2 regions of the Cyanobium sp. BA20m-p-22 genome follow, and region 2 is predicted to be linked to the other one. Evidence: predicted binding sites of a transcription regulator. Region 2 holds the regulator's gene; the other holds the start of a gene.
What was found. The regulator NtcA, encoded in region 2, controls nitrogen genes in cyanobacteria. The targets are predictions, from matches to a motif close to GTANCNNNNGNTAC.
Positions count from the first base shown of each region.

Region 1 (17,918 bases), on a different contig from region 2:
TATGCAGATGAAACCTTGCCCCCTTTTGATCGGCCCTGAGTAGCCGGCCCGGTGTGTCTAACCAATTAACTTTCTAACCAATTAACTTTGATCTGTTTGCCAGGCCCGCTCCCGTGCCCGTCGCCCCCTCCCCGCACTACATGCCCCTGGCGGCTGGCCAGGCCCGCCAGTTGCTCAAGGCCCTGGCCGATCCGATCCGCATCCAGGTGGTTGAGGCCCTTGGCGGTGGCGAGCGCTGTGTCTGTGAGCTCACGGCCGAGCTTGGGCTGGCCCAGTCGAAGTTGTCCTTCCATCTCAAGGTGATGAAGGAGGCTGGCCTGATCGAGGCCCGCGAGGAGGGCCGGTGGACCTATTACCAGCTCCAGCCCGAGCTGCTTGGCCAGCTGGGTGCATGGTTGGCCTCCTTGGCATGTCAAGCAAGCCGGATACCGGCATTGACATGCGGGAGTTCATAGCCTCCCGATGATTTGTTTGCTCTATGGCATCTGCCCTCTCCCTGGGGAAGGCCTGCGGGCCGGTTGCCCTGCCCCTGCTGGTGCTGTCGTTGGCCGTTTTCACCATCGGCTTTGATCGATGCGCCTTTTGGTGGCGGTGGTGGCGCCGTGGCCGGCGCCCCTGGCGGGAGTTCGGCGCCGCGATGGCCCAGGCGCCTTCGCCTGAGGCGCGCCGCGCTGTGCTCGAAACCTGGGAAAGGCAGATGGCCTGGGGTGAACCCCTGCTGCAGGCGGCCGTGGTGCTGGCGCCCCTGCTGGGCCTAATTGGAACCACGGCAGGGCTGATGGCCGTGCTGAGGCAACTGGGCCCCCAGTTGCTGTTGCCGGCCAACGCACCCCTGGCCGGCTACGGCGATGTGTTGCTGCCCACCCTGCTGGGATTGCAACTCACCTTTGTGGCGTTGGCCCTGTTGCTGCTCAACCAGGGCCTGCGCCAGTGGCAGCTGGGCCTTGGCGCAAGCATTCAGCCATGAAGTCGCCAGTGCTGGAGGCCAACTGGCTGACGCTGCTGCTGGTGCCCCTGGCGGCCTGCACCATCACGGTGCTGTTTGCCGTTGCGGCCCTGCCGGCCCTGCTGCTTGCGCCCGACCCCACGCCTGCTGCCGAATCCGTTGGGGCCCCCGGCGAGACCCTGGCTTTGGCCCTCACAGGCCAGGGCAGCTGGATCCTCAACGGCATGCCCCTGACCTCAACCATGGTTGCCCGGGTCCTGAGGGCTCGGCCGCGCAGCGTTGTCGCCCTGCGCTTCCAGCCCTCTGGAGCCTTGAGCGCTGCCCAGGTGGCAGGCTCCCTGGCCTGGTTGAAGCAGCACTCAACCCTGCCGGTTCGGTTTGAGGCGCCGCCGGTGGCTCGATGAACAGGCCCCTACTGCTCCAGGCCCTGGCCCATGGGCTGCTGGCTACTGCCCTCTGCGGCCTGGCCCTTGGCCTGGTGCTGCTGCCCCAGCAACGGCGGCTGCAGCGTTCCCTGGCTGAGGGGGTGATCAGTCTCAATGTCGCCGCCGACGGCCAGTTGAGGCTGCTGAACCAACCCATCGCCGCCGCCGAGCTCCCCGGCCTGCTGGCCGAGCAGGTCCGGCGGCGCAGGCCGGTCCGCCTGCGGCTCGTGCCCGATCCCGATACCCCCTGGGCTGAGGTGCGTCGTCTCCTCAGCCAGCTCGACTCCTTGCCCCTCTTCCTTGAAATCCAGCTTCCTGCCCCTGCCGCCGCGGCTGGCTGACCCCCGGGTCCGTCGCTGGGGTACCGCCCTTCTGGCTGCCTTGGCCCTGCAGCTGCCGATCCTGCTGGCCCTGCAGGCTGGCTGGCCGGAGGCCCGCCGGCCTCGCCGCCCTGCGCGGGTCGATGACACCCCGATCCTGTTGAGCTGGAGTCGCCCTGCCCCGTCAGCTACACCGGCGGCCTCCCTGAACACCATTCCCCTGCAGGGCCTCCTGGCCCTGCCGCCGCCGCCGCCCGCCGCCCTTGTCCCGCCGCCGACCAGCACGCAGGCGGCTCCTGCGACCCAGTCCTCTTCTCGGTACTCCTCCCAGCCCTCACCTCTGCCCTCCTTCCCGCCCTCCCCCCTGCCCCGCCAGCCCGGTGAAGCCTTCCTGCTGGCCAGGCAGGTGGCCGCGGGGGGCCAGCCCGGTGAGGCTTCCGCCGGCTTGGTCGCGGTGCAGCGGCGCCAGTGGTGGTTGCTTCCGGGCCAGGAGAAGGCCCTGCTCTCGATCTGGGCTGCTGCCAAGGAGCAGCCCCTGCCGGCTGGCCTGGGTTCCCAGCCCCAGGGGATTGAGATTCGCAGTGTGGCTCCCGCGGCCGCCGAGCCCCTGGCCCTCGGCGACTTGCACGGCCGCTCGATTCGCCTTGGCAACGAGCTCTGGCTGCTGTGGCGCCAGGGCTCGATCCTCTGGATCCTGCGGGGGGGCCAGGCCCCATAGGCCGGCGCCGGCTGGGGATCGTCACAGGCTCTAGATCAGTGGGGGCGCAGGCGTCCGGCCAGGGCGGCCAGCAGAAACACCGCCGCCATCAGCAGGTAGCCCACCGCCCAGAGCGAGCCCACTCCCCAGCCCACCTGCAGCACCGTGTCTGCCTGGGTGAACCGCCAGGCATGGATGACGCCAAACCAGGAAAAGCCTGCCGCCACGGCCGCAGCCAGGCTTGCAGCCAAAAAGCGCTGCTCAATCACGTAGACGAGCATGGCCGCCAACAGCATGGCGGTGATGATCTGGCCCTGTTCGAGGGCAAAGGCGCCCGCCGCCCACACGTCCGCCTGGCGCAGGGGCTCCAGCAGGGCAGGCCCGAACGGCTGGAGCCCACTGCCGGCCCCGCCGGCCCTCAGCCCAGCCTTGAGCAGCAGGGCTCCCCAGCCGGCCAGACCCGGCAGCAGGCCCAGGGCCACCGCGGGAGCATGGGCACTGGGTGTGGCCTGGAACGCCTGGGCGGCGATCACCAGGCCGATGTAGAGCACGATCGCCATGCCCGCCTCAATTGGCACCAGCTGGGACACCACGCCAAATAGGCCCAGCAGGCAGGCGATGGCCATCACCACCCCGTTCAGCCAGGAGTAGCCGATGCGGGCGCCCATGGCTTTCCAGCCCGGATGGCCGATGTAGATCGTGGTCGGAAAACACGAACCCAGCGCGGCCGCCGCAATCGTGCCGATGCCGTTGATCAGCATGGAGCTGCGCACGGGATAGCGATCTCCGGCGGCCTCGGCGCTTTCGATGTTCTGGAGCGAGCCGAGCAGGTTGAAGAGCCCCATCGGCACGATCACCCCAAGCCAGGGCACCAGTTGGCCGCGGGCCTGCCACAGGGCCCCCAGCTCCAGATGGGGAAGCTGCAGGCCCACCTGGGCCACCTGGTTGCTCCAGGTCTGGGGATCGAGCTTGATCAGGCCTGTCCCCCAGGCCAGCGCCATGCCCACCAGCACAGCCAGCAGCCCACCTGGGATCGGCAACTGCAACCGGCCGTAATAGGTGGCCAGAATTACCGCCAGCACCGTGAGCCCCACCACCGGTTGGGCATAGGTGCGCAACAGAAAACCCAGGGCGATGTAGCCCAGTGCAATCCCCGCCAGGGTGGAGAGCAGGGCGGCTCTGGGTAGCCACCGCCTGAGCAGTTGGGCGCAGAAGGCACCACTGGCCTCGATCAGACCCGAGCCCAGGCAGGCCACCAGGCCCGCCTGCCAGGAAAGTTGCACGGCAGCGGCCTCATCCAGCCCCGCCGCCAGGGCCGCCAACTTCACCGGCAACATCACCAGGAACACATAGGCAAACAGGCTCACCGTGTTGATGCCGTAGGGGAGGGCAGTGCGGTCGCTGCGGCCCTCCAGGCGGGCCAGCCGGTAGGCCTGCACGGCGTAGGCCCCATTCCCCACCAGCAGGCTGATGCCGGTGGCGGGCAAAATTGTGCCGAGGAGCAGGGTGTCTGGATAGCCGAGTACGCCGCGGCATAAACCCAGGATCAACAGGATCTGGATCAGGTTGTCCAGCCCCAGGCCCAGGAAACCGTCCAGGTCTCCAGCCACAAACCAACGGGGTGCGCTGACACTTGCGGTGCCAGTTGGCAGGGAATTACTCATGGCCACCAGATTGGCAGGTGCGGTCCGCCGGGCCCTAACCGACCCTTAAACACGGGACTACCGGGCCTTTGCCTGGTGGGGCGGGGCGTTCCATAGCGTTCTGGAAATCCTGGGACTCGCTCGCGATGGTGTTTACGCCTTCCCTCCAGCCGGGTCGCAGCGACAGTGTCCGCGAGCTGCTCGAGGCCAGCTACGAGAAACGCAGCCTGGTGCACCTCGCCGCGGGCAGCCAGGTGCCCCTGCTCAAGCGCAGTATCTGGCTGGTGGTGCGCGGGATGGTCAAGCTCAATGCGATCACCATCCACGGCGACGAGCTCCTGCTTGGCCTGGCCGGCCCCAACGAACCCTTTGGCGATCCCCTCACCAACGTGGATGCCTATTCGGCAACAACGCTGGTGAGTACGGATCTGCTCTGCGTGAGCTGTGAGGAAATCCAGCGCTCTCCCCACCTGGCCATGGGGCTGCTCCAGGGCATGGCGGCCCGCTACCGCCAGTCCGAGGCCCTGCTTGCCCTGCTGGGCCTGCGGCGAATTGAGGAGCGGGTGCGCGGTTTCCTCGAGTTGCTCACCAACGACTACGGCCAACCCTGTGAGGAGGGGCTGCGGCTCGACATCAAACTCACCCACCAGGAGCTCGCCAGTGCGCTCAGCACCACCCGGGTCACCGTGACCCGCATCCTGGGCACCCTGCGCGAGGAGGGCTGGCTCCACATCGATTGCCAGAGGCGTCTGGTGGTGCGTCACCTTCCCAAGCGTCGATAACCCCGGCTTTTGCGCCGGGCCGGTGAGAATGGGGCCATGCAGCCTTCCTTGCTCGTCGTCGAAGACGACGAAACGATTCGCGAGACAATTTGTGAGGCCCTTGAACTGGAGGGTTTCGTTGTGCGGCCCTGCGCCAACGGTCGCGATGCCCTTCAGCTCCTGCAGCGGCCCGCCGATGTCAAGGGGTTCGATCTGGTGGTGCTCGATCTGATGCTGCCCGGGCTGGGGGGCCTGGATATTTGCCGCCAGCTGCGCCAGCACAGCAACCAGACCCCCATCCTGGTGGTGAGCGCCCGCGACACGGAAACCGATCGGGTGCTGGGCCTGGAGGTGGGTGCTGACGACTACCTGGTCAAGCCCTTTGGCATGCGGGAGCTGGTGGCCCGTTGTCGGGCCCTGCTGCGCCGCTCCACCAGCCATATCGCCCGAGATCGGGTGCTGGAGCATGCCAACCTCCGCCTCTTCCAGGAGGAGTGCCGGGTCACCCGGGATGGCCTGGAGGTGAATCTCTCCCCGAAGGAATACCGCCTGCTGGAGCTGTTCATGCTCAACCCCAGGCGGGTCTGGAGCCGCGACCAGCTGCTGGAGCAACTCTGGGGAATTGATTACTTCGGCGACAGCAAAACCGTCGACGTCCACATTCGCTGGTTGCGCGAAAAGCTTGAAGCCAGCCCCTCGGCTCCGGTGCACCTGGTGACGGTGCGGGGCTTTGGCTATCGCTTTGGCTAGTTTTGATTTGGCTAGTTTTCTGCTGGCCTTCGGGCTCGGGGCGGCCCTGGGCTGTTTGGCTTGCCTGCTGATTCTTCTCTGGCGCCAACGCGGTGGGCTGAGCCGGCGATTGCCCCGGGCTAGGCAGCTGCTGAGCTGGCTGGATTCCTCAGCTACCGGCTGGATCCTGCTGGATCAGGCTGGCAACATCGGCCACATCAACCCCAGGGCGGAGGAGCTGCTCCAACTCGATGCTGGCAGGCTGCTGGTGGGGCAGCCCTTCGTTGAAATCTGTGACGACCCCGCCCTGGTCGGCAGCATCAGGATCGCCCGCCGCCAGGACAGGCCCCAGCGACTGGAATGGCACACCGGCAGCCACGACCTCGACGTGATGGTGGTTCCCGGCCGGGTTGGCTGGCTCGGGGTGCAGCTGCAGAGCCGTCGTTCCCTCGATGCCCAGCTGCAACAGCAGGAGCGCTGGGTGAGCGATGTGGCCCATGAGCTCAAAACACCGCTCACGGCCCTGTTGCTGGTTGGCGACAGCCTGGCCGGCCAGGTCACCAGCCAGAACGTGCGACTGGTGGAGCGCTTACAGCGGGAATTGCTGCGGCTCCAGGAGCTGGTTGGCGATCTGCTCGAACTTTCGCGCCTGGAGAACAGCCTGCCGGGTACGGCCCAGCGCACTGGCCTGGTGGACCTGCCCTCCCTGGTGCAGCAGGTGTGGGCCAACCTGCGCCCCCTGGCCGACCCGCGCGGAATCCGGCTCGAGTTGCAGGCGCCGGCCCAGCTGCAACTGCGCGGTGACAGTTCCCGGCTACATCGGGCCCTGCTCAACTTGCTGGACAATGCCCTTCGCTATAGCCCCGATGGCGGGGTGGTGCGGGTGAGCATCGACAGTCGCGCTGAATGGTGCCAGTTGGGTGTAACAGACCAGGGCCCGGGCCTCAGCGAAGATGATCTGGCCCATTTGTTTGAACGCTTCTACCGGGGCGATCCCTCCAGGGCACGCAGTCAACGCATCGGCAGTGGCCTGGGCCTGTCGATTGTGCAGCAGATTGCTGCTACCCACGGTGGCCGCATTCAGGCCAGTAATCAGCCCCAAGGCGGTGCCCAGTTGGAACTTATCCTGCCTGGGGTGATTGGTCCAGGCCATTGCTAATTGCAACGGCCTCTCGCCCAACTGGCCCCGCAGAGGTCGATTCCGCATTGACGGGTGGCTAGTTTGATTGTTATTGATTCGAAGATCATGCATTTCTGGGCTCCCGAGATAGATCCATCCCATCCGATGGACTGCACCCAGGCCGAGCGCTATGCACTTAAGCGCCTTGGTGACTGCACATTTGTGGCGATTGCCGGCGAAGATCAGCGCTTGGTGGACGTGGGCAGCACCACAGAGGCCTATCTGTTTCATACCCATGAAGCGGCCCTGCGGGCAGCCAATGAGCTCAATCGGGGCGGTCGCGGGCCCATTGATGTCGTCAAGATTGAGTGGGAGCCGGCCTGAATCAATTCCGGCTTGGCTCCATTCCTCGTGAACTGATGTCCATGTCGCGATTTGGCGAGCTGCTGCGGGCGGCGAATAACTTCAAGCTGCTGGCGGCGATCGGCCGCAGTGGCGGTGAGCTCAGTTCGGTTGCCGATCTGCTCGACAACATGATCGACAGTCCCCAGATGTTGGATTCGGTTCGCCGCTTCCGGGCCGTGCCAGGCGGCGCAGCAATGCTTGAGGGGCGCTACCCCCCGCTCCAACCGGACATTGATGGGTTGATCCAGCTGCCCGAGGGCAGTCTGGGCAGGGTTTATGCCGAGCTGATCCGCCGGCTCAACTACGACCCGGAATTCTTCCGCCCGCGTCCAACCAGCAGCGAGGCCCAGTGGCTCACCCAGCGGGTCGCCACCACCCACGACATCCACCACGTGGTGGCGGGCTTTGGCACCATGCCCGCCGGAGAGAGTGGGGTGCTGGCGATTACCGCCGCCCAGCTCGGTTTTCCGGCCTACGTGCTGCTCACCACGGCCGCCCAACTGGCCAGCTTCCGCTTTCAGACCGACCGTTTTGAGGAGCTCAGCTGCGCCGTGGCCCACGGCATGGCGATCGGCCACCAGGCCCAGTGCCTGCTGGCGGCCCGCTGGGAGGAGGGTTGGGAGCGCCCCGTCAGCGAGTGGCGCCAGCAGCTCGGCATTAGCGACCCCGCCGATGGCCGCCCCTACGGCCTGGTGTGACGGACACCTTCAAACCCAGGTGGTGCCAAACAGCCATTCCTAGGCTGGCCAGCGGACCCGGTCTCCCGGTCTGCCCCATTCCCGCACCGATCGGATGACCAGCATCTATGCCGACAACAGCCTCACCATTGGCAAAACCCCTTTGGTGCAGCTCAACCGGGTGACCCAGGGATGCGGGGCCCGGGTGCTGGCCAAGATCGAGGGCCGCAATCCCGCCTTTTCGGTGAAGTGCCGCATTGGGGCGGCCATGATCTGGCGGGCGGAGCAGGAGGGCCTGCTGGGGCCGGGCAAGGAGCTGGTGGAGCCCACCAGCGGCAACACGGGCATCGCCCTGGCCTTTGTGGCGGCGGCCAAGGGCATTCCGCTCACCCTCACCATGCCTGAAACCATGAGCCTGGAGCGGCGCAAGTTGCTCACGGCCTATGGCGCCAAGCTGGTGCTCACCGAAGGGCGCATGGGTATGGGCGGTGCGATCGGTGCCGCCAAGGAGATGGCAGCCGCAGATCCCGACCGCTACGTGCTGCTGCAGCAGTTCTCCAATCCAGCCAACCCCCAGATCCACCACGACACCACCGGCCCGGAAATCTGGAGCGACACCGACGGCCAGGTGGATGTGCTGGTGGCGGGCGTGGGCACCGGTGGCACCATCACCGGCGTCAGCCGCTACATCAAGGAAACCCTGGGCAAGTCGTTGCTGGCGGTGGCGGTGGAGCCCAGCAACAGTCCGGTGATCTCCCAGGCCAAGGCCGGCCTGGAGCTCAAGCCCGGACCCCACAAGATCCAGGGCATCGGCGCCGGCTTCGTGCCGGCCAACCTCGATCTCGATCTGGTGGATCGGGTGGAAACCGTCACCGACGCGGAAGCCGTGGCCATGGCCCGCCGTCTGATGAAGGAGGAGGGCATCCTGGCTGGCATCTCCTGCGGCGCCGCCACTACCGCTGCCCTGCGGCTGGCCCGGGAGGATGGTTTTGCTGGTCAGACAATCGTGGTGGTGTTGCCCGATTCCGGTGAGCGTTACCTGAGTTCGGTGTTGTTTGAGGGGGTGTTCAACGAGCAGGGGCTGGCCCCCAGCTGAACTCCGCCTTATAACGACTGTGGCCTGTGTCGCAAGCTGACTTGGTTGAAGTCAATGCCCAGCCTCTCCCAGCGCCCCCCACACCGGAGCTGACGCCAGAGGTTCTGGAGTTGCCAGCTGAGCAGATTCTCGAAGCCATCCCCCAGGCAAGCCCGGCTCCCCTGGCTCCTCCTGCTGCAGAGCCTGGCCTGCCCCTCCAGTTTCTCAACCAGCTGCTGCAAAAGCTCGGCGCCGCCCGGCTCCAGTCGCTCGCGGATCTGTTGCCAGCGGCGCGCCTGCTGCTGCTGGCGGGGCTGGCAGGTATGGCTCTGCGCCTAACAGGCGCCACCCTTGGGGCGATCAACGAGATTCCCTTGCTGGGGGGGCTGCTGGAGCTGGTGGGCCTGGTGGCCGTGCTCAATTTTCTGGCCCGAAATGCCTTTAAGCAGCAGAAGCGAGCTGAGCTGCTCGAGCGCATCCGCAAACTCCGCAACGATCTCCTGGCCTGAACTAACCTGGCAGGCTCAGTGGATCTGATCAGCCTCCCAGTCGCTGGGGCCGATCACAAACAACACGTCCCCCTGTTGGAAGGACAGCTCGCCCGGCGGGTTGCCGATCGTCTCCTCCTGGCGCGTCACCGCCAGCACCGTGATTCCGTGTTGCCTGCGCAGGCCACTGGTGGCAATGGTGCTGCCGAGCAGGGGCGAGCTGGACCCCAGTCGCAGGCTTTGGGTCGCCAGGTTGGGTACCGTCACCCGCAGGTCGTGGACGGTGGTGGCCTCCCTAGCCAGGCCACGGGTCATGCTCCGCCACTCGCCCCGCACATCGCCGATCAGGTTCTTGATGTCTTCCCGGGGTACCAGCATCCGCGCCAGCACCCTGGAGAACACCTCGATCGACACCTCCAGCTCATCGGCGATCACCTCGTCGGCCCCCAGGGCCATCAGGGCCTCCACCTCGCGTAGGTAGCGGCTGCGCACCAGGATGTAGGCGTTGGGGGCGACCCGCCGGCAGAGCTCCACCACCCGCCGGGCTCCGGCTGGATCGTCGATCACCACCACAATGGCCCGGGCCGCTTTGGCCTGCACCAGCTCCAGGATCGGTGGCTGGCTGGCGTCGCCGTAGTGGATCGGTTCCCCCTGGCCCAGAGCTTCCTTAACGATGCCCGCATTCACTTCCACCACCGCGTAGGACACATTGCTGCGGCGGGCGGTGTGGGCCAGGTTGCGGCCCGTGACCCCGAATCCCACGATCAGGATGTGGGCGTTGTAGGTGTGGCTCGATCTGGCCGACTCCTGCAGCCGCCGCGGCTGTTGCAGCCGTTTCAGGGGAGTCTGGCCGAGCCATCTCGCCAGGGCTGGGCCACTCGCTACCAGGAAGGGCGTGGCGATCATGCTGAGCACGGCCACATCCAGCACGGTTTGGAAGATGGTCTGGTTGAGCAGCCCGGCGGCCACTCCTGCCTTGGAGGCCACCAGCGAAAATTCACCCACCTGGCCCAGGGCCACCCCGGCCAGCACGGAATTGCGCAGGGGCAGGCCCACCTGCAGGGAGGCGATCGCTGCCACCAGCGGCTTGATCAGCAGCACGCAGAGTGTCAGCAGGCCGATCTGCCAGGGGTGGCTGAGCAGAAACCCCACATTGAGCAACATGCCGATTGACACGAAGAACAGGCTCATCAGCACGTCCCGGAAGGGCAGCATCACGGCCACGGCCTGATGGGAATAATCCGATTCCGAGAGGATGAAGCCAGCCAGGAAGGCCCCCAGGGCGAGCGATAGGCCCAGCGACTGGGTGAGCACGGCGATGCCCACACAGAGCGTGAACACCCCCAGCAGGAAGGCCTCCGAGCTGCGGGTGCGGGTGATGCTCTCCAGCACAAAGGGCACCAGCCAGCGGTAGGCGCAGAAGCCGAACGCCCCCACTAGGGCCACCTTGGCCAGCAGCAGGCCGATCGCCCCCAGGCCTGAGCCACCGCCAGTGCCCGCCAGCAGCGGCGCCATCAGCATCACCGGCACCACGCCGATGTCCTGATAGATCAGGATCGACAGCACCGAGCGGCCGTGGGGTGTCTCCAGCTCGGCCCGCTCCTGCAGCATGCGCAGCACGATTGCCGTGCTCGAGAGGGCAGCCACAAAACCCAGATAGATCGCCTGCTGGGGGCTAAGGCCCGTGGGTAGCAGCAGGGCGGCCACCACGGCGGCGGTGCCGAAGAACTGCAAACTGCCGCCCACCGAGAAGTAGCGCTTCAGCCGGGTCAGGTCGGCGATGGAGATCTCCAGGCCGATCACGAACAGCAGCAGCACCACGCCGATCTCGGCCAGCAGCTCGATCTCGTGCACGTTGCGTACTAGGCCCAGCAGTTCCGGCCCGGCCAGCACGCCGCCCACCAGTAGGCCGATCGCCGAAGGCAGTTGCAGCCGGTGGCACACCAGGGTTGCCAGCACCGACAGGCCGAAGATCACCACCAGATCGATCAGCAGGCTCAGCATGGGGGTGGGCGCCTAGGCCGGGCCTGTTCATGATGAAACAGTCCGCGTCACCTCTGGTTCCGTGCTGCTCTCGGCCAGCCAGCCGATCTGGTGCCTTCCCGCCGCCGCGGTGCCGGCGGCGCTGCAGACCACCCCCGAGGGCCTGGGCCAAGGGGAGGCCCAGCGGCGCTTCGAGCGGTTCGGCCCCAACCGCCTGCCGAGCCTGCGCCGCCGTTCCCTGCTGCTGCGCTTCGTTGACCAGCTGGTGCACTTCATGGCCCTGCTGCTCTGGGTGGCCGGCGCCCTGGCATTTGCGGCGGGTACCCCCCAGCTCGGCTGGGCCATCTGGGCGGTGGTGTTGATCAACGGCCTGTTTTCCTTCTGGCAGGACTACCAGGCCGAGCGCACCCTCGAGGCCCTCAAGCGCTCCCTGCCTCGCCAGGTGCGGCTCTGGCGCGATGGCCTGCCCGTCCAACTCTCCGCTGAGCTGTTGGTGCCCGGTGATCGGATCCTGTTGGAGGAGGGGGATCAGGTGCCTGCCGATGCCCGCCTGATCACGGCCGTTGAGCTCAGCCTCGATCTGGCGGTGCTCACCGGTGAATCCCTGCCGGTGGCGCGCCATGCCGATCCGATTGCTGCCGGGGAGCCTGGCAAGGCGGCCGTCATCCCCACCCGTGAGCGCGCCAACCTGGTTCTGGCGGGCACCACCGTGGCCAGTGGGCGCGCCGAGGCCATCGTCTATGCCACCGGCGCCGAAACCGAGTTTGGCCATGTCGCCCACCTCACCGCTGCCACCCCCCGCGGCGTCAGCACCCTGGAGCAGCAGGTGGGGCACATCGTGCGCACCATCACCGCCATCGCCCTGGCGATGGGGGCCATCACCTTCAGCCTCAGCCTGCTGTTTGTGGGGATGGGCCCCATGGAAAGCCTGGTTTTTGCGGTTGGGATCATCGTGGCCAACGTGCCCGAGGGCCTGCTGCCCACCGTCACCCTGGCCCTGGCCATCAACGTCCAGCGCATGGCCAGCCAGAAGGCCCTCGTGCGCAGGCTTTCGGCGGTGGAAACCCTGGGCTCGGTGAGTGTGATCTGCAGCGACAAGACCGGCACCCTCACCTGCAACCGCATGGCGGTGGAGGCCCTGTGGTTGCCCCAGGCCGGGCCTGCCGATGAGACTGGGCTGCTGGCTGAAGCGTGCCTCTGCTCCAACGCTCGCCTGGATCGCAGCGGGGCTGCCGTGCGGGCCCTTGGCGATCCCACCGAGACGGCCATGTTGCTGGCCGCATGGGCCCGCGACCCCAGCATTGAGGCTCTGCAGCGGAGCCAGCCCCGCCGCCGGGAGCTGCCCTTTGATTCCCATCGGCGCCGCATGAGCGTGATCGTGGAGCGCGATGGCGCCCTGCGGCTGATAACCAAGGGGGCCCCCCTCGAGTTGCTGGCCCACTGCTCTCCGCAGGGGCGCGCCGAGGCGATTGCCGCCAACGACGACCTGGCGGCCCGGGGCTACCGGGTGATCGCCGTGGCCCAGCGTTGCCTGGATGGCAGCCTGCTGGCTGCTCCGGCGGATCTGCTGGAGAGGGAGCTCACCCTGGTGGGGCTGATCGGGCTCTATGACCCGCCCCGGCCCGAGGTGCCTGAGGCCATCCGCCAGTGCCACCAGGCCGGCATCAAGGTGACGATGGTGACCGGTGACTATGGCCTCTCGGCCCAGGCCATCGCCCGCCAGATCGGCCTGCTCGATCCCCCAGCTGGCAATGGCGGGCCATCCGCCGCTCCGGGCCAGGCCGATCCAGTGCGGGTGATCCAGGGTGACCATCTCGATCGGATCAGCGATGTGCAGCTGCGCCAGCTGCTCAAATACCGCACCCGCTTGGTGTTTGCCCGCATGGCCCCCGAGCAGAAGCTGCGGCTGGTGCAGGCCTACCGCGCCCTCGGCGAGGTGGTGGCCGTCACCGGCGATGGGGTCAACGATGCGCCGGCGCTGCGGGCCGCCGATGTGGGTGTGGCCATGGGTCTGGAGGGCACCGATGTGGCTCGGGAGGCCGCCGATGTGGTGCTGCTCGACGACAATTTCGCCACGATCGTCACGGCGGTGCGCTACGGCCGCGGTGTGGTGGCCAATATCCGCAAGTTTCTGCCCTACGTGCTGGCCAGCAACGTGGCCGAAATGACGCCCTTTCTGGCCATGGTGACCTTCCAGATCCCGGCGGCCCTGACCGTGCTGCAGATCCTGGCGGTGGACCTGGGCACCGATCTGCTGCCAGCCCTGGGCCTGGGGGCCGAGCCCCCCGAATCGGGCTTGATGCACCAGCCGCCCCGTCGCCGCACGGCAGCGCTGCTGGATCGTCCCCTGATGCTGCGCGCCTATCTGGTGCTTGGGCTAGCGGAAGCGGTGATTGCCATGGGGGGCTACCTGCTCACCTGGAGGATGCACGGGCTTGGCTGGGATGATCTGCGCCGGGCCGCTCCCCTGCTGCTGCATGGTCAGGCCGGCCCGGTGCTCACTTCCATCCAGCACCAGGCATCCAGTGTGGCTTTCACCTGCATCGTGGCCGGCCAGATCGGCGCGGCACTGGCCTGTCGCAGTGAGAGGCGCTCCGCCCTGGCTGATTTGGGGCGGCGGCCATGGCTGAGCAACCCCCTGCTTTTGCTGGGAATGGCGGTGGAGGTTGGTTTTACGGCCTTGCTGCTGGGCTGGCCACCCCTTTCCGGCCTGTTTGCCATGACCCCTTTCGATGCCAGGCTTGGCCCCTTGGTGTTACTGGCGCCCCTGGTGGTGATGCTCGCCGACGACCTGCACAAATTTTCGCCCAAATATTTAGGCACAAAAAAGCCCGCGGCTGGCCGCGGGCTGGGGGAAGGGGTTGGCTGAATCCCTACTTGGCCGCAGCGGCGAAGTCTGGATAGGCCTCCATGCCGTGTTCGCCGATGTCGAGACCCACGATCTCTTCTTCAGAATCGACCCGGATACCGCCAAAGAAGGCGCCGACGATCGACCAGAGAATCAACGATGCAACGATTGATACCACTGCAAAGGTGAGAGAGCCGACGAACTGAATGCCCAGCTGGGAGAAGCCGTGGCCGGTGAACAGGCCCTTGTCGATGTGGAACAGGCCAACCGCCAGGGTTCCCCAGATGCCGCAGCATCCGTGGACTGAAAAGGCGCCTACCGGATCATCGATTTTTAGGCTGTCAATCAACGCCACTGCGAAGACGACGATAATTCCGCCAAGGAAACCCATGACCCAGGCAGAAGTCATCGAGATGGCATCGCAGCCAGCCGTGATGCTGACCAGGCCGCCGAGGATACCGTTGATGGTCATGGTGATGTCAGGCTTGCCAGGCCGCTTGTCAGGGCCGAAACCCGGCAGCTGGGAGGCCAGGGTGGCTGCGATACCGCCACCAGCTGCACCAAGGGTTGTGGTGACAGCGATGTAGGGAACCTCGGGGGCCATCGAAAGCCAGGAGCCGGGGTTGAAGCCATACCAGCCGATCCAGAGGATCAGGCAACCAAGGGTGGCGATGGCCATGTTGTGGCCAGGAATCGCCTGGGGCTTGCCATCGATGAATTTGCCGATCCGGGGGCCAAGGATGATGGCGCCCATCAGCCCTGCCCAGGCACCCATCGAGTGCACCACGGTGGAGCCGGCAAAATCAATGAAACCAAGACGATTTAACCAGCCACCACCGAGGCCTGCATCATCGGGGAAGTTCCACTGCCAGCTACCCATAATGGGGTAAACGAAACCCACCAGAAAGATGGAGAAGATGATGAAAGTAGTGAGCTTAATACGTTCAGCCACCAGGCCTGAAACGATGGTGGCTGCTGTGCCTGCGAAGGCAACTTGGAAGAGGAAGTCAACACTGGGAACCAGGCTGCCATCAGTTACCATCTCAGGGGTAACTGTTGGATCGAAGAAAAGTCCTCCGAACTTTAACCAACCAGGAATCACCCAGTCTGCGTTGTACATCAGCTTGTAGCCGATGAACCAGTAGGCGCTTGCGGCAACTGCAAAGACGAGAAGGTTCTTGAAGAGAATGTTTACGGCATTCTTCTGGCGGCATAGCCCGGCTTCCACCATGGCGAAACCGGCGTTCATGAAGATCACCAGAATCGCGCTAACCAGCAGGAAGAGGTTGTTTGCAAGAAATGCCGGAGTGAGTTCGGGAAGCTCGGCTGCGTGGGCTGAAAGATTGAATACACCCAGGCCAAAAAGGGCCAGGGGCACGCAGGCCAGCCAAACGAGGGAGCGGCTGCTGCTGAATCCGCGAATGCTGCGGAACAACATCATCGGACCTTCGGAGAGGCTGGCCTCGTGGAGGCGTTTGCGCCTCGGAGGGGTGGATGCAATGGTCATGGGCAGTTCAGAAGGACGGCTGCGCAGATGGGGGATGGTCGAAATCCCAACGCTGGGAACAATGAGCTCTTCCAGGGAGATGGGATGTTCGTTTTGTTACCAAATCGCGCCCAGGCAGGGGTTCGGAGCCTCGCCGCAATGATTCCCGCCCGACTGCAAAGTTTTCGAACAAAATCCCCAAAATGTTCGCCATGAGCATTATTTCTGAGCTATGAGTGCGGGAAGCGAAGTTCTGCTTCTTTGTAAGATTGGTTCTTGGGGTTGGGTTTGTCGAATGCGGCCCTTTTGCTGGGCCTGACCCCTTGGGCGGCGTTTGAATCGGTTGCTACAGAAGGGGCGCCTGCTTTTTCGCTAAGAACAAAACGATTGCCACTGGTATCGCGTGAAACAGATTCAAGCTGTCATCCGTCCTGAAAAGCTCGAACCGGTCAAGGATGCCCTGGTAGCCCTTGGCATCAATGGTCTGACCGTTTCATCCGTCCAGGGTTTCGGCAAGCAGATGGGCTACACCGAGGTCTACCGAGGGGTGAAAATTGAGGCGCGCCTGCTGCCCAAGATGATGATCACAACGGTTGTCACCGACTCTGCAGTGGCCGGTGTGCTCGATGCAATTCAGGCCGCTGCCCGCACCGGCGAAGTAGGCGACGGCAAGATCACCGTCACCCCTGTGGAAAATTCCATCCGGATCCGCACCGGCGAAACCGGCGACGCCACCCTGGATTGAGCCCCCCCGCCCCTGCCCTGGCCAAACCAGACGCTGCCTTGAGTTGGGCAGAGCTCCAGATTCTCTCTAGCGACCAGCCGGATCCGGGCTTGGGCCCCACCAACGCCCAAGCCAACCTGCGTCTCTTTGGCCAACCGGAGAATGCCCTGCGGGTCACCCTTTTCCGTGACCACCATGCCTGGTGTCCCTACTGCCAGAAGGTGTGGCTCTGGCTCGAGGAAAAGCAGATCCCCTATCGGATCCGCAAGGTCACCATGTTTTGCTACGGCGAAAAGGAGGCCTGGTTCAAGGGGCTTGTGCCTACAGGCATGCTGCCCGCCCTCCAGCTCGATGGGCGCCTGATTACTGAAAGTGATCGCATCCTTGAGGCTCTGGAGCGGGCCTTCGGCAGCCTGGGGCCGGCCATGGGCGACCCCGAGGTGCTCCAGTTGCGCCAGTTGGAGCGGCTGCTCTTCCGTGCCTGGTGCCAGTGGCTCTGCGCGGCGGGGCTCGGGCCCCGGCAGGAGGCTTCAGCCCAGGCCGCCTTCGGCCAAATGGCCGCTGCCTTCCAGCAGGCCCTTGAGCTGCAGCCTGGCCCCTTCCTGCTGGGGGAGCTCAGCAGCGCCGATCTGGTGTTCGTGCCCTACGTGGAGCGGATGGCGGCAAGCCTGGCTTATTACAAAGGCTTCCTGCTGCGCCGCCAATACCCCGCCATAGACCGTTGGTTTGCCGCGCTGGAGCAGCGCACCACCTACCTCGGCACCCAGAGCGACTTTCACACCCACGCCCACGACCTACCGCCCCAGATGGGCGGCTGCTACGCCAGTGGCTCGGAGGTTCAGCGGCAGCTGGCCGCCCGGATTGATCGGGGCCCCTGGCCGATCGAGGCGCCCGATCCGGAAACCAGCCAGGCCGAACCAGCCCACTCCGCGGCTGTGGCCCTGGGCCGGGTGTTGAAGCACCGCGCTCCGATCCTGGCCAGGAACCCAGCGGGGCCGGCGGGCTTCGATCTGCCCCTGCGAACGGCCCTCACTGCCCTGATCCGGGGCGGGGTACTTCCCCCGCCGCCCGGCAGTGCCGCTTCTCTGCGCTACCTGCGGGATCGAATCAGTGTGCCCCGCGACATGCCCCTCCATGCGGCCCGCCGCTTACGCCAGGCTCTGGAGGCCACCGCGGCCCTGGATCCCCAGGATGGCGCGCTCCAGGGGCCAGCCATTCCCGTGGCCCACCGGCGCGACCAGGATCCCCAGCCATTTCTGCAGACCCCACCTAGGGTTTTGCCACTCGCCTGATCGTCGGTGCCGCTCTCTCCTCTCCGCCGGATCGCCCCCGGCTGGGCCCTGTCGGCTTGCCTGGGTGCCACCTGCCTGGCCCCCGCAGCTCTGGCCCCCGCGGCTGTGGCAATGGAACTGCGGGGCACCACCTACTTCACCAGGCCCCCCTGGAATGTGGACCTGGTGAGTTACTACACCACCGTTTGGCAAAGCCGCGCCGAGTACTACTTCACCATCAGCCTCGATCCCGAGGCCGGGGCCTCCCTCGGTGGCCTGACCATTCAGCAGACCCGCGGCGTGGACACCCGGTTTCCTTT
Region 1 covers NZ_JAGQCQ010000023.1:315-18,232, reverse strand. The annotation lists gene KBZ15_RS03695 (ArsR/SmtB family transcription factor) at 114-455, shown strand; gene KBZ15_RS03690 (MotA/TolQ/ExbB proton channel family protein) at 479-967, shown strand; gene KBZ15_RS03685 (hypothetical protein) at 964-1,350, shown strand; gene KBZ15_RS03680 (hypothetical protein) at 1,347-1,712, shown strand; gene KBZ15_RS03675 (hypothetical protein) at 1,672-2,409, shown strand; gene KBZ15_RS03670 (NCS2 family permease) at 2,445-4,052, opposite strand; gene KBZ15_RS03665 (Crp/Fnr family transcriptional regulator) at 4,178-4,813, shown strand; gene KBZ15_RS03660 (response regulator transcription factor) at 4,850-5,542, shown strand; gene KBZ15_RS03655 (cell wall metabolism sensor histidine kinase WalK) at 5,550-6,680, shown strand; gene KBZ15_RS03650 (hypothetical protein) at 6,807-7,025, shown strand; gene KBZ15_RS03645 (Coq4 family protein) at 7,067-7,744, shown strand; gene cysK (cysteine synthase A) at 7,839-8,819, shown strand; gene KBZ15_RS18500 (CAAD domain-containing protein) at 8,846-9,307, shown strand; gene KBZ15_RS03630 (cation:proton antiporter) at 9,323-11,290, opposite strand; gene KBZ15_RS03625 (cation-transporting P-type ATPase) at 11,352-14,138, shown strand; gene KBZ15_RS03620 (ammonium transporter) at 14,143-15,624, opposite strand; gene KBZ15_RS03615 (P-II family nitrogen regulator) at 16,007-16,348, shown strand; gene KBZ15_RS03610 (glutathione S-transferase family protein) at 16,345-17,619, shown strand; gene KBZ15_RS03605 (DUF2808 domain-containing protein) at 17,626-17,918, shown strand, end outside.
Region 1: a site for NtcA is predicted at 15,940-15,953, ahead of KBZ15_RS03615 (P-II family nitrogen regulator). Genes of this name have one in related genera too.

Region 2 (9,046 bases):
CGCCCCAGCGCGGCAAGGCGCCCAGGGCCCTTACAGTAACGGCAGCGATTCAATGCCCGAGGGGCTTCAGCAGTCATGGCCCAACGCACCCGCCTCGGCGACATCCTGCGGCCACTCAATTCCGAGTACGGCAAGGTTGTTCCCGGTTGGGGCACCACGCCCGTGATGGGCATCTTCATGGTGCTGTTCCTGGTGTTCCTGCTGGTGATTCTCCAGCTGTACAACAAGTCCCTGCTGCTCGAGGGCATCACGGTCAACTGGAATGGACTTGGCTGAGGCCTCGGCCATCCCTCCCCTGCCAAAACCGGCTCCATGAACATCTTCGGCATTGGACTCCCCGAAATGGCGGTGATCGCCGCCATCGGGCTTCTGGTGTTCGGGCCGAAGCGTCTGCCGGAGCTAGGAAAAACCCTGGGCCGCACCCTCAAGGGGTTCCAGTCGGCCTCCTCCGAATTCGAGAAGGAATTCAAATCAGCTATCACCACTGCTGACATCACCACCGCTGACATCACTACTGCCGACATCACTACTTCTGAAATCACCACTGCCAACCTCCCCGAGGCACGGCCTGGGGAGATTCAGGCGGTTGGGCAGGTGGTTGAGTCTGGAGCTTTGGGGCTGCCCCAAGTCGTTGACGGCCCGCCCGCCTGAGCTCGGGTGATTGCGACCAGTTCGGCCCTACAGCTGGTGGCAGGTCTGGGGAACCCCGGGGCCAACTACGCCGCCACCCGCCACAACGTTGGCTTCATGGCCCTTGAGCGGCTGGCTGCCGCCGCAGGCTCCTCCTTTCGCCAGCAGACCAAGCTGCGCGGCCTGCTCGCCGAGGTGGGTCAGGGTGCGGCCCGGCTGCGCCTGTTGATGCCCCAGACCTACATGAACGAAAGCGGTCGCTCGATTCGTGCCGCGCTCGACTGGTTTGGCCTGGATCCAGCCCAGCTGCTCGTTGTGGTCGACGATATGGACCTGCCCCTGGGCAAGCTGCGGCTCCGGGCCAGGGGTAGTTCGGGAGGCCACAACGGCCTGCGCAGCACTATCAATCACCTCGGCACCCAGGATTTCCCCCGGCTGCGCATCGGCATCGGGGCCCCCGCCCAGGATCCGGCCGAACGCCGCGCCCAAACCATCGGCCACGTGCTGGGGCGCTTCAGTGCCGCCGAGCAGCCCCTGCTGGAGGCGGTGCTCAGTGAGGTGGAAACGGGTATTGGTCTGATTCAGCGCCTGGGCCTGGAGCGGGCGGGGAATCGGCTCAACGGTTTTCAGCCCCACGGCACGCCAGCATGAGTCGATGGCCCCGCTACCCGCCACCACTGCCCAGCTCCGCGTCCTGCATCAGAGCTTCAGCCAGCGGGTGCTGGAGGGAGAAGTCAGTGCCGGTGGGTATCGCTGGAGTTTCCGCTGGGCGTTTGACCGCGGCGAGCTGAGTGTGGAGCCCTCCCTGGGGCGGGCCCTGATCCAGGACGCCTTGCTGCGCTACCTGCTCAAGGTGGATTACCAGCTCGAACCCGGCGGTGACTATGTGTTCACGGTGCGGGCCCGTTTTTAAACCCATTGGGTGGCCACTGGCGCAGCACCTCGCCGTTGCGGCGCTGCAGCGGTTCCCCCAGCCAGCGTTCCAGCAGCAGCTGGGCTACGACGTCGTCAATATCCCTTGGGGGCAGCCGCAGGCCGGTGGGCAGTAGGCGCATCCAGGGGTTTGGCGGATCCAGCTCCCAGTAGCGCTGGCGGGCGGCCAGGCTGCTGCCGCGCTCATCAACCAGGGTCAGCTCCAGGTTGAGTTGGCGCAGTAGGGGTCGCCAGGTGTGACTGCCGGTGCCGTTGCCCAGAATCACCCTGGCCAGGCCGCGTTGCTGCCAGGCCTGCAGCAGGGCCTGGCTGGCTGGAGGAGGCAGGATTGCCGCCTCCAGCACCTGCCCCTGGGATGAATCGGCCAGCACCAGGCCACATTTGCTGCTGCCTGGGTCGAGACCGGCGATCAACGCGGATGCCTGCATGCCGGTCATGGGCGCCGGGGCCCCCTCGGGATGTCGTCCGCCGGCGGTCGCAACCAGCGCAACTCGACTGCAATCGGATCGGGGGTGTCGGCATCGCGCAGCACCACGGCTTCCAGCTGCACCACCTGGCCAGCGGGTCTTTCGCCCAGGGCCCGACCCAGTTGGTTCAGGCTGGCTGCGTCGAACTGCAACCCCTCCACCAGCGTGCCCTGGCGCTGGGCGCGGGCATAGGCCGCCGCCAGCAGCAGGTTCAAGCGGCGGTTGATGCCATCTGGGCCGGTGAGGTCTCCCTCCACCGTGGTGCTGGCGAGCACCTCGCCGGCCTTGACCACGGGTCGATTTGGCCGCAAGTCGGGGAAGGCCAGCACCTGGCGCTCCCCCCGCAGCACGTTGGCGGCCGAGAGGATGCTCACCACCCAGCGGCCGGGCTTGGCGAGCAGATCCTCCAGTTTGGCGATGTCGTTTCTGGGCACCAGCAGGATCTGGCGATCCGGTGGTTGGCCGGGTAACACCCGGCGGAAGGCGTTGATGTTTGCCTGCTGCAAAAGGGCCGTGATCACCTGCTGGGCTTGCTCGGGGCGCTCCAGGGCCACCTTGGCGCTGGAGAGGATTTGCCCGCTGGTGATCACCACATCGCCGCGGCGCAGGGCGATCAGGTTGCTTTCCAGATCCTTGAGCTCTTGGGCTCCCGCCGCAATTCGCTTGCGCACCTGGCTCAATTCGGCCTCGGTGCGGCCAATCTCCGCGTCCCGGTCCCGCACTTCGAGGTTGAGCCGGGAGCGCTCCTGCTCCAGGCGATTGCGCTGGGCGATCAGGGGGGCCAGTTCCTGCCGCAGCTTGCTGGCACGGGCCTGGGCCTGCTCAAAGCGCTGCTGGGCATCTCGCTTGCCCTGTTCGGCTCGGTTGAGCTCCAGCTGGCTGCTGGCCAGCAGGCGACGACTGTTGGCCAGGCGCTCCTCCAGTTGGTCGAGTTCAAACAGGCCCGTGCGCAGGCGCTCGCTCACCAGCAGCATCAGGCCGAGGGAGATGGCACTGATCAGGCTGCCGGTGAGCACCGTGATCAGAACAGCGGTGCTGCGGGGCCGCAGCCTGAACAGGCTCAGCCGCGCCTTGCCCACCCGGCTGCCCAGACGGTCGCCCAGGTTGGAGAGCACTCCGCCCAGCACCAGCAGCGTCAGGATCAGCAGCCAACCCGTCACGTGCGTCTGCGACCGGCCCCAGTATCTCCGGAGTTCAGCTGAAGCGCTTGGCCAGGGCGATGGGATCAAACACCGTGATCTTCTTACGGTCGATCTGCACTAAGCCATCGTTGCGCAGATCCCCGAGCAATCGGGTGATGGTCACCCGGGTTGAGCCGATCGCTTCGGCGATGGCCTGGTGGGAAAGACGCAGATCAATGGTGATTCCTTGGCTGCTGGGAACCCCAAAGTCGCGGCAGAGCACCAGCAGGAAACTGACCAGCCGCGAACTCATGTCCCGGTGGGTGAGGGTTTCGATCATCGTTTCGGTCTGCAGAATCCGCGAGGAGAGACCTTGAAGCAGCAGTAGCCCCACGCTGGCATCCTGTTCGATCGCCTTGCGCACGGAGGTCGCCGGCGCGGTGACAATCTCCACCCGGGTGAAGGCGATGGCGTGATAGAAGCGATCTGAGCGCTGGCCCGTGAGCAGGGAGAGGACGCCGAACAGGCTGTTCTCGCGCAGCAGGGCAACGGTGATCTCCTCACCGGATTCGTAGACCCGCGACAGGCGCACGGCACCGCGGCGCAAAAGATAGACCCGTTCGGCCGGATCACCGGGGAAAAAGATAGTTTTTCCCCGCTCTATTGTTTCGGCAGTGCTGCCGGCCAGCCCGCGGATCACTTCCTGCAGGGTGGGACCCGCCTGGCCGGCACTGCCCATACCCGCCACCGAACCAGGGGCCCCCGTGGTTGGAGCGTTGGCGGTACGGCTGAATCCGTGGGTGGCGCCAACCATTATGGCTCTGGCATATCTCGGGACCTTAAGGATCGCCTGTGGGGATCCCTGTAGCAATACACACGGTTTCCTGGCTCTCCCCCTGGGGCGACGGGCATTGGTACAGGTGTTTCCGCTAGGGATGGGGTCGGATGCTTGTGAAGCGACCCGATGCCGCTACATTCAGCTTCGCGCAGTCGCCCATCAGCGGCTGTCGTTTCAGGGAGTTCATGACCGCCAGCTTGCCCCTTGCCGCCCTTGCCCCAGTCCCCCCGGCCCCTGTGCTGCGTCTGGTAGCCCAACAGGAGGGGCTGCTGCAGATTCATACTGCCCCGTTTCGGGGCAGTTTTGGGGCCGTGTTGAGCCAGGCCCTGCGGACCGCCGGCTTGGGCAGCAGGGTGCTGGTGAGCCAGCTGCTCAAGGGAGGGGTGGATCAGGGGCTCGAAAGCAGCCTTTGGCTGTGTGGGCGCCTGCAGTGGCTGCGCCCCGGGGTGCCCTATTGCATCTCGGAGCCGGCGGCCAGCCAGTCTGAGGAGTTGGCTGCCCAGTCGCTGGCGGCCCAGTCTCTGGCGGCGGTGCAGCAGGTGTGGGCCTACAGCCGAGAGCAGCTGCTCAGTGGGGCCGTGGACCTGCTGGTGCTCGATGAACTGGGGCTGGCAGTGGAGCTGGGCTATCTCGATAAAGCTGAGGTGCTTGCCACCCTGGAGCGCCGTCCGGTCCATCTGGATGTCATTGTGACCGGCCCGGCCATGGCTCCTGAATTGATGGCCATGGCCGACCAGGTCACCAAGCTGCGGCGTGGCCTCTAGGGGTTTTTGATGGCCCCGTCGTTCCTGTTTCCCCTTCCCGTCAATGCTCAAGAACGACCGCTGGATCAATGAGCAGGCCGCCTCCGGGATGCTCCAGCCCTTCCAGTCGAGTCTGGTGCGCCACCTGGATCCGGACACGGCGAGCTCACCGGTGCTCAGCTACGGCTGCTCCTCCTATGGCTACGACCTGAGGCTCTCGGCTAAGGAGTTTTTAATTTTCCGGCACGTGCCGGGCACGGTGGTGAACCCGAAGCGGTTCAATCCCGCCAACCTTGAGCCTGCACCCCTAAATCAGGATGAAGACGGGGTCTATTTCATTCTGCCGGCCCACTCCTACGGCCTCGGTGTGGCGCTGGAGAAGATGAAAGTGCCCGCCAATATCACCGTGATTTGCCTGGGTAAGAGCACCTATGCCCGTCTAGGCATCATTGTCAACACCACGCCGGCTGAGGCGAGCTGGGAGGGCCATCTCACCCTCGAGTTCAGTAATTCCTCAGGAGCTGATTGCCGCATCTATGCCAACGAGGGTATCTGCCAGCTGCTGTTCTTTGAGGGGGATCCCTGCGCAACCACCTATCAGGATCGCGCTGGCAAGTATCAGCACCAACCAGAGCGGGTCACCCTGGCCCGTATTTAGAGCTGCCAGGGGAATAGGAGTCGCTAGGGTGCCAGCCGAGCCTTGTGCAGCCGGCTCTTCTCGTACCAGTCGGCAAACTGGGGGGCCCAGGCCTGCAGGTGGGGCCAGATCAGGTCGCAGAGTTCGCGTATTTCCTGCTGGGCATCGAGTTTGGCCCGCAGGTCGAGGAAGTGCAGCAGGGCCCGCAGGGTAAAACTCACCACGAAGTGCTGGCGGTAATCAAAGGGCAGGATGCCGCGGGCATGTTCTTCGGCGAAGCCAGCTGCCAGCAGGTCGCGGTAGCGCTCGGCGGCGGCGCGGCAGAGCTCCAGATCGATCGCGCGCTGCTCGATCGAATAGTGATACTTCTTGCCCTTGCGGTCGCTGTAATAGCAAACGGGCCTGAGATAGAACACCTCTTCGAGCTCCAGCTCGCCTCGGGCGGCCCGGCAGATGCGCTCGCCGGTGTAGCGCATCGACTGCACATCAAAGCTAACCCCCACCCGGTGGGTGCGGGCCTGTTGCATCACCGAGTGGGGAAACCAGCCCACATTGAGCACGATCTGGGCGTGCTCGAGGGGGCCGTAGTGGCCCCGCTCTCCGGCCAGTAGCCGTTTGACGCAGATCTCGCCAGCTTGGGTCTCATCGGGCCAGTTGGCCCGATCGGCGGCCACGAACCCCTCGCAGTAGTCCTGGTGCATGCCCGCATAGACGCACTGCTGCGGGTTGGGGGTGGCGGCGATCAGCTCAACGCGGAAGCGGGGATCAAGGGACACGGCGGCTTCAGCCATGGCTGCGGGGTGAGGCCATGGTGCCAGCTTCTGCGGCCCTGGGCGTGGGATCGCCGCCAAGGGCACTGACCTGGCCTACCCCCGCCAGCTGGGGTAGGGGCTGGCCGCTGAGCAGGGCGTCGCTGAGGGCCTGCAGTTCGCCGGCGCTGCGGGCGCCGATGGCCCGGCCCACGGCCACCCCGGTGGCATCAAACAGCTCAAGCTGGGGAATGCCGTTGACCGCATATCGCTCCAGCTCCGCTTGCCAGCGGGGGTTGTCCACATTGAGCAGCACGACATCGAGCTGGCCGCGGTGCTGGACTTCCACTCTCTCCATGGCTGGAGCCATGCTGCGACAGGCTTCGCACCAGTCGGCATAGAACTCCACCAGGGTTGGCCGCCCGTTGTGGAGAGCCACCTGCAGGTCGAGGGACTGGCGAGCCAGGCGCTCCAGCGGGGCTTCAGGGTGGAGGCCACCGCGGAACCACAGCAGGCCGCCGGCAAGTAGGGCCGCCAGCAGAAGTAGCAGCAGCCTTTCGCCCTGGCCCAGAGCTGGGGTGGGGGGGGAATTCACCATGACCTCACTTTGGCAGTGCTTGCTAGCGTTAAGGCCAAGGCAAAGGGGCCTCCCTGTGAAACGGCGCCTCATCCTCCATTTCCCCCGCGAGGCGGTTCACCAGCCGATCACCTATCGGCTGGCGGTGGACTTTGACATTGCCGCCAAGATTCTCAAGGCCCAGATCGCGCCCAACCAGAGCGGCACCATGGTGGTGGAGCTGTCGGGTGACATCGATGAGCTGGCCGCGGCGGAGACCTGGCTGGAAAGCCAGGGGCTTTCGCTCAATCGGGCCCCGGCCCAGATCAGCATCGATGCCCAGCTTTGCGTCGATTGCGGCCTCTGCTCGAGTGTGTGCCCCAGCGGGGCCCTGGCTCTGCATCAGCCCGCCTGGCAGCTGCAGTTCGATGCGCAACGCTGTCTGGTCTGTGAGCAGTGCATTCCGAGTTGCCCCCTAGATGCGATTGCCCTGGTGCTGGCCCTACCTGTGAAGGCGACACCATGAAAGCGATCTGGAGGCTGCTGCTGTTGCCCGTGCGGGCCCCGATGCTGCTGGTTCTGGCGGTGGTTTCGGTGTACGAAGGGCTGCATTGGAGCCAGCCGCTCGAGGGCGCGGCGTCTTCGGGGATGGGCCAGTTATCCAGCCTGTTCTGGTCGATCGATTGCCTCCATGCCCTGCTGGTGGTGCTGGTCTGCACCATGCCCGATCTGCTGCTGCAGCGGATCTCCAATTTGATGGCGGCCAGCCGGGTGATGAGCCTGGTGATCAGCCTGCTGATCGTCACGGTGGGGGGCCTCTACCTGCTCCACCTTGCGGTGCTGGCCAATGTGCTGATCCTGGGTTCGACGGTGCTGCTGGCTCGCCTGGATCTGGCCAGGGTGCGTGTGGCGCCGCCGCCCCTGCTCCTGGCGGGGGGCCTGGGTGTGCTGGTGTTGGCCGGGGCGGCCCTGGGTCGCGGGCTTGCTAGCGGCTTCTAACAGCGCGATGACTAACAACGGGGTGTGGGCCGCTGCTGGAAGCTCCAGAGATTCCCCAGCACTTTTTTGACGTAAAGCCGGGTTTCCGGATAGGGAATTGCCTCGATCCACAGTTCAGGTTGCAGCTGCAGCTGGGGATTCACCCAGCCGGCCACGGCGCCTGGTCCGGCGTTGTAGCTGGCGACCATCAGCACCGGATTGCCCTGCCACTGGCGCCGCAGGTTGCTGAGATAGAGGGCTCCGAGCTGGGCATTGCGCCCGGGATCGCTGAGGGCCCCTGGCGGCAAGGGGCCTCCAGCAAGCTCGGCCGCCGTTTCCGGCATCAGTTGCAGGAGCCCCACGGCGCCGGCACTGGAGCGCACCCCTGGGCTGAAGCGCGATTCCTGTTTGGCCACGGCCGCCAGCAGGGTCGCCGGTAGGCCGGCCTCGGCCGCCGCCTGCTCCAGTTCCGCAACGAAGCTGGCGGTCTGCAGGCTGCTGGCGAGCACCCTGCCCAGGCCGCAGGCCTGGTTGGTGGGGAGCCGCAGGCTGGCCTGCTCCAGTTGGCCCAGGCCGATCCAGTGGTCGCCCACGGCCCTGCGCAGCCGGCCTTCCAGCACCAGCTCCTCAGGGCCCCTGGGAGGCGCTGGGCGTTGGCTGCGCCAGTGCTCCCAGGCCTCCAGGGATTGGTCCAGTCGCCAGAGCCGCTCGAGCTGGCGATCGCCGCTGCCGAGCGGCTGCCAGACGGCAGGCGACAGGGCTGGGCTGGCGGCCGGATCGAGGCTGAGATCGCCCCGCCCCAGCCGCAGCGCGGCCCGCCAGCCGTAGTAGCCTTGGGGATGGTGCTCGAGCAGGTTGCTCCAGGTGGCCCGGGCCTGGTTGCGTTGACCCTGCTGCCACTGGCTGAAGCCCAGCCAGAAACGCTGGCGGCCCACCAGCCCCACTGGCAGATGGCGCTCGATCGGGGCGCTCAGGAAAACCTGGGCCCCGCTCCACTGACCTGCCAGCAGGGCCTGGCGGGCCCGTTGCCATTGCAGCTCCCAGCTGGCCGGATGGTTGGGCCAGCGTTGCAGCACCGCCAGCACGGCGCTGCTGCCAGGGCTGTCGAGGGCGCGGCGGGCCTGAACCGGGGCCGTGTTTTGCTGGGCTGCCGGCAGCTTGGTCAGGGCCTGCAGGCTGGAGGCCCCTGGCTGGTCGCTGAGCAGGCTGACGGCCTCCACGGCCAAGGGGGAGTGGGGCCTGGAGCGGGCCAACTTGAGTAGCAGGTTTTGGCCAAGGGCCTGCTGGGAGGCGTTGCCGCCGAGCAGGCCCTTGGCCAGGGCCAGTTTGGTTTCCGGGCCGGGTGGCTGACTGTTGAGGCAGGCCTGGCCTGCCTCAACGTCGCCGAGCTGGGC
Region 2 covers NZ_JAGQCQ010000116.1:271-9,316, reverse strand. The annotation lists gene psbH (photosystem II reaction center phosphoprotein PsbH) at 76-276, shown strand; gene KBZ15_RS11120 (TatA/E family twin arginine-targeting protein translocase) at 313-651, shown strand; gene pth (aminoacyl-tRNA hydrolase) at 658-1,281, shown strand; gene KBZ15_RS11110 (DUF3146 family protein) at 1,286-1,543, shown strand; gene KBZ15_RS11105 (resolvase) at 1,521-2,000, opposite strand; gene KBZ15_RS11100 (DUF3084 domain-containing protein) at 1,997-3,190, opposite strand; gene ntcA (global nitrogen regulator NtcA) at 3,225-3,965, opposite strand; gene KBZ15_RS11090 (cob(I)yrinic acid a,c-diamide adenosyltransferase) at 4,175-4,753, shown strand; gene dcd (dCTP deaminase) at 4,797-5,390, shown strand; gene thyX (FAD-dependent thymidylate synthase) at 5,414-6,160, opposite strand; gene KBZ15_RS11075 (thioredoxin domain-containing protein) at 6,153-6,716, opposite strand; gene KBZ15_RS11070 (NIL domain-containing protein) at 6,772-7,200, shown strand; gene KBZ15_RS11065 (hypothetical protein) at 7,197-7,673, shown strand; partial or broken gene KBZ15_RS11060 (lytic transglycosylase domain-containing protein) at 7,685-9,046, opposite strand, start outside.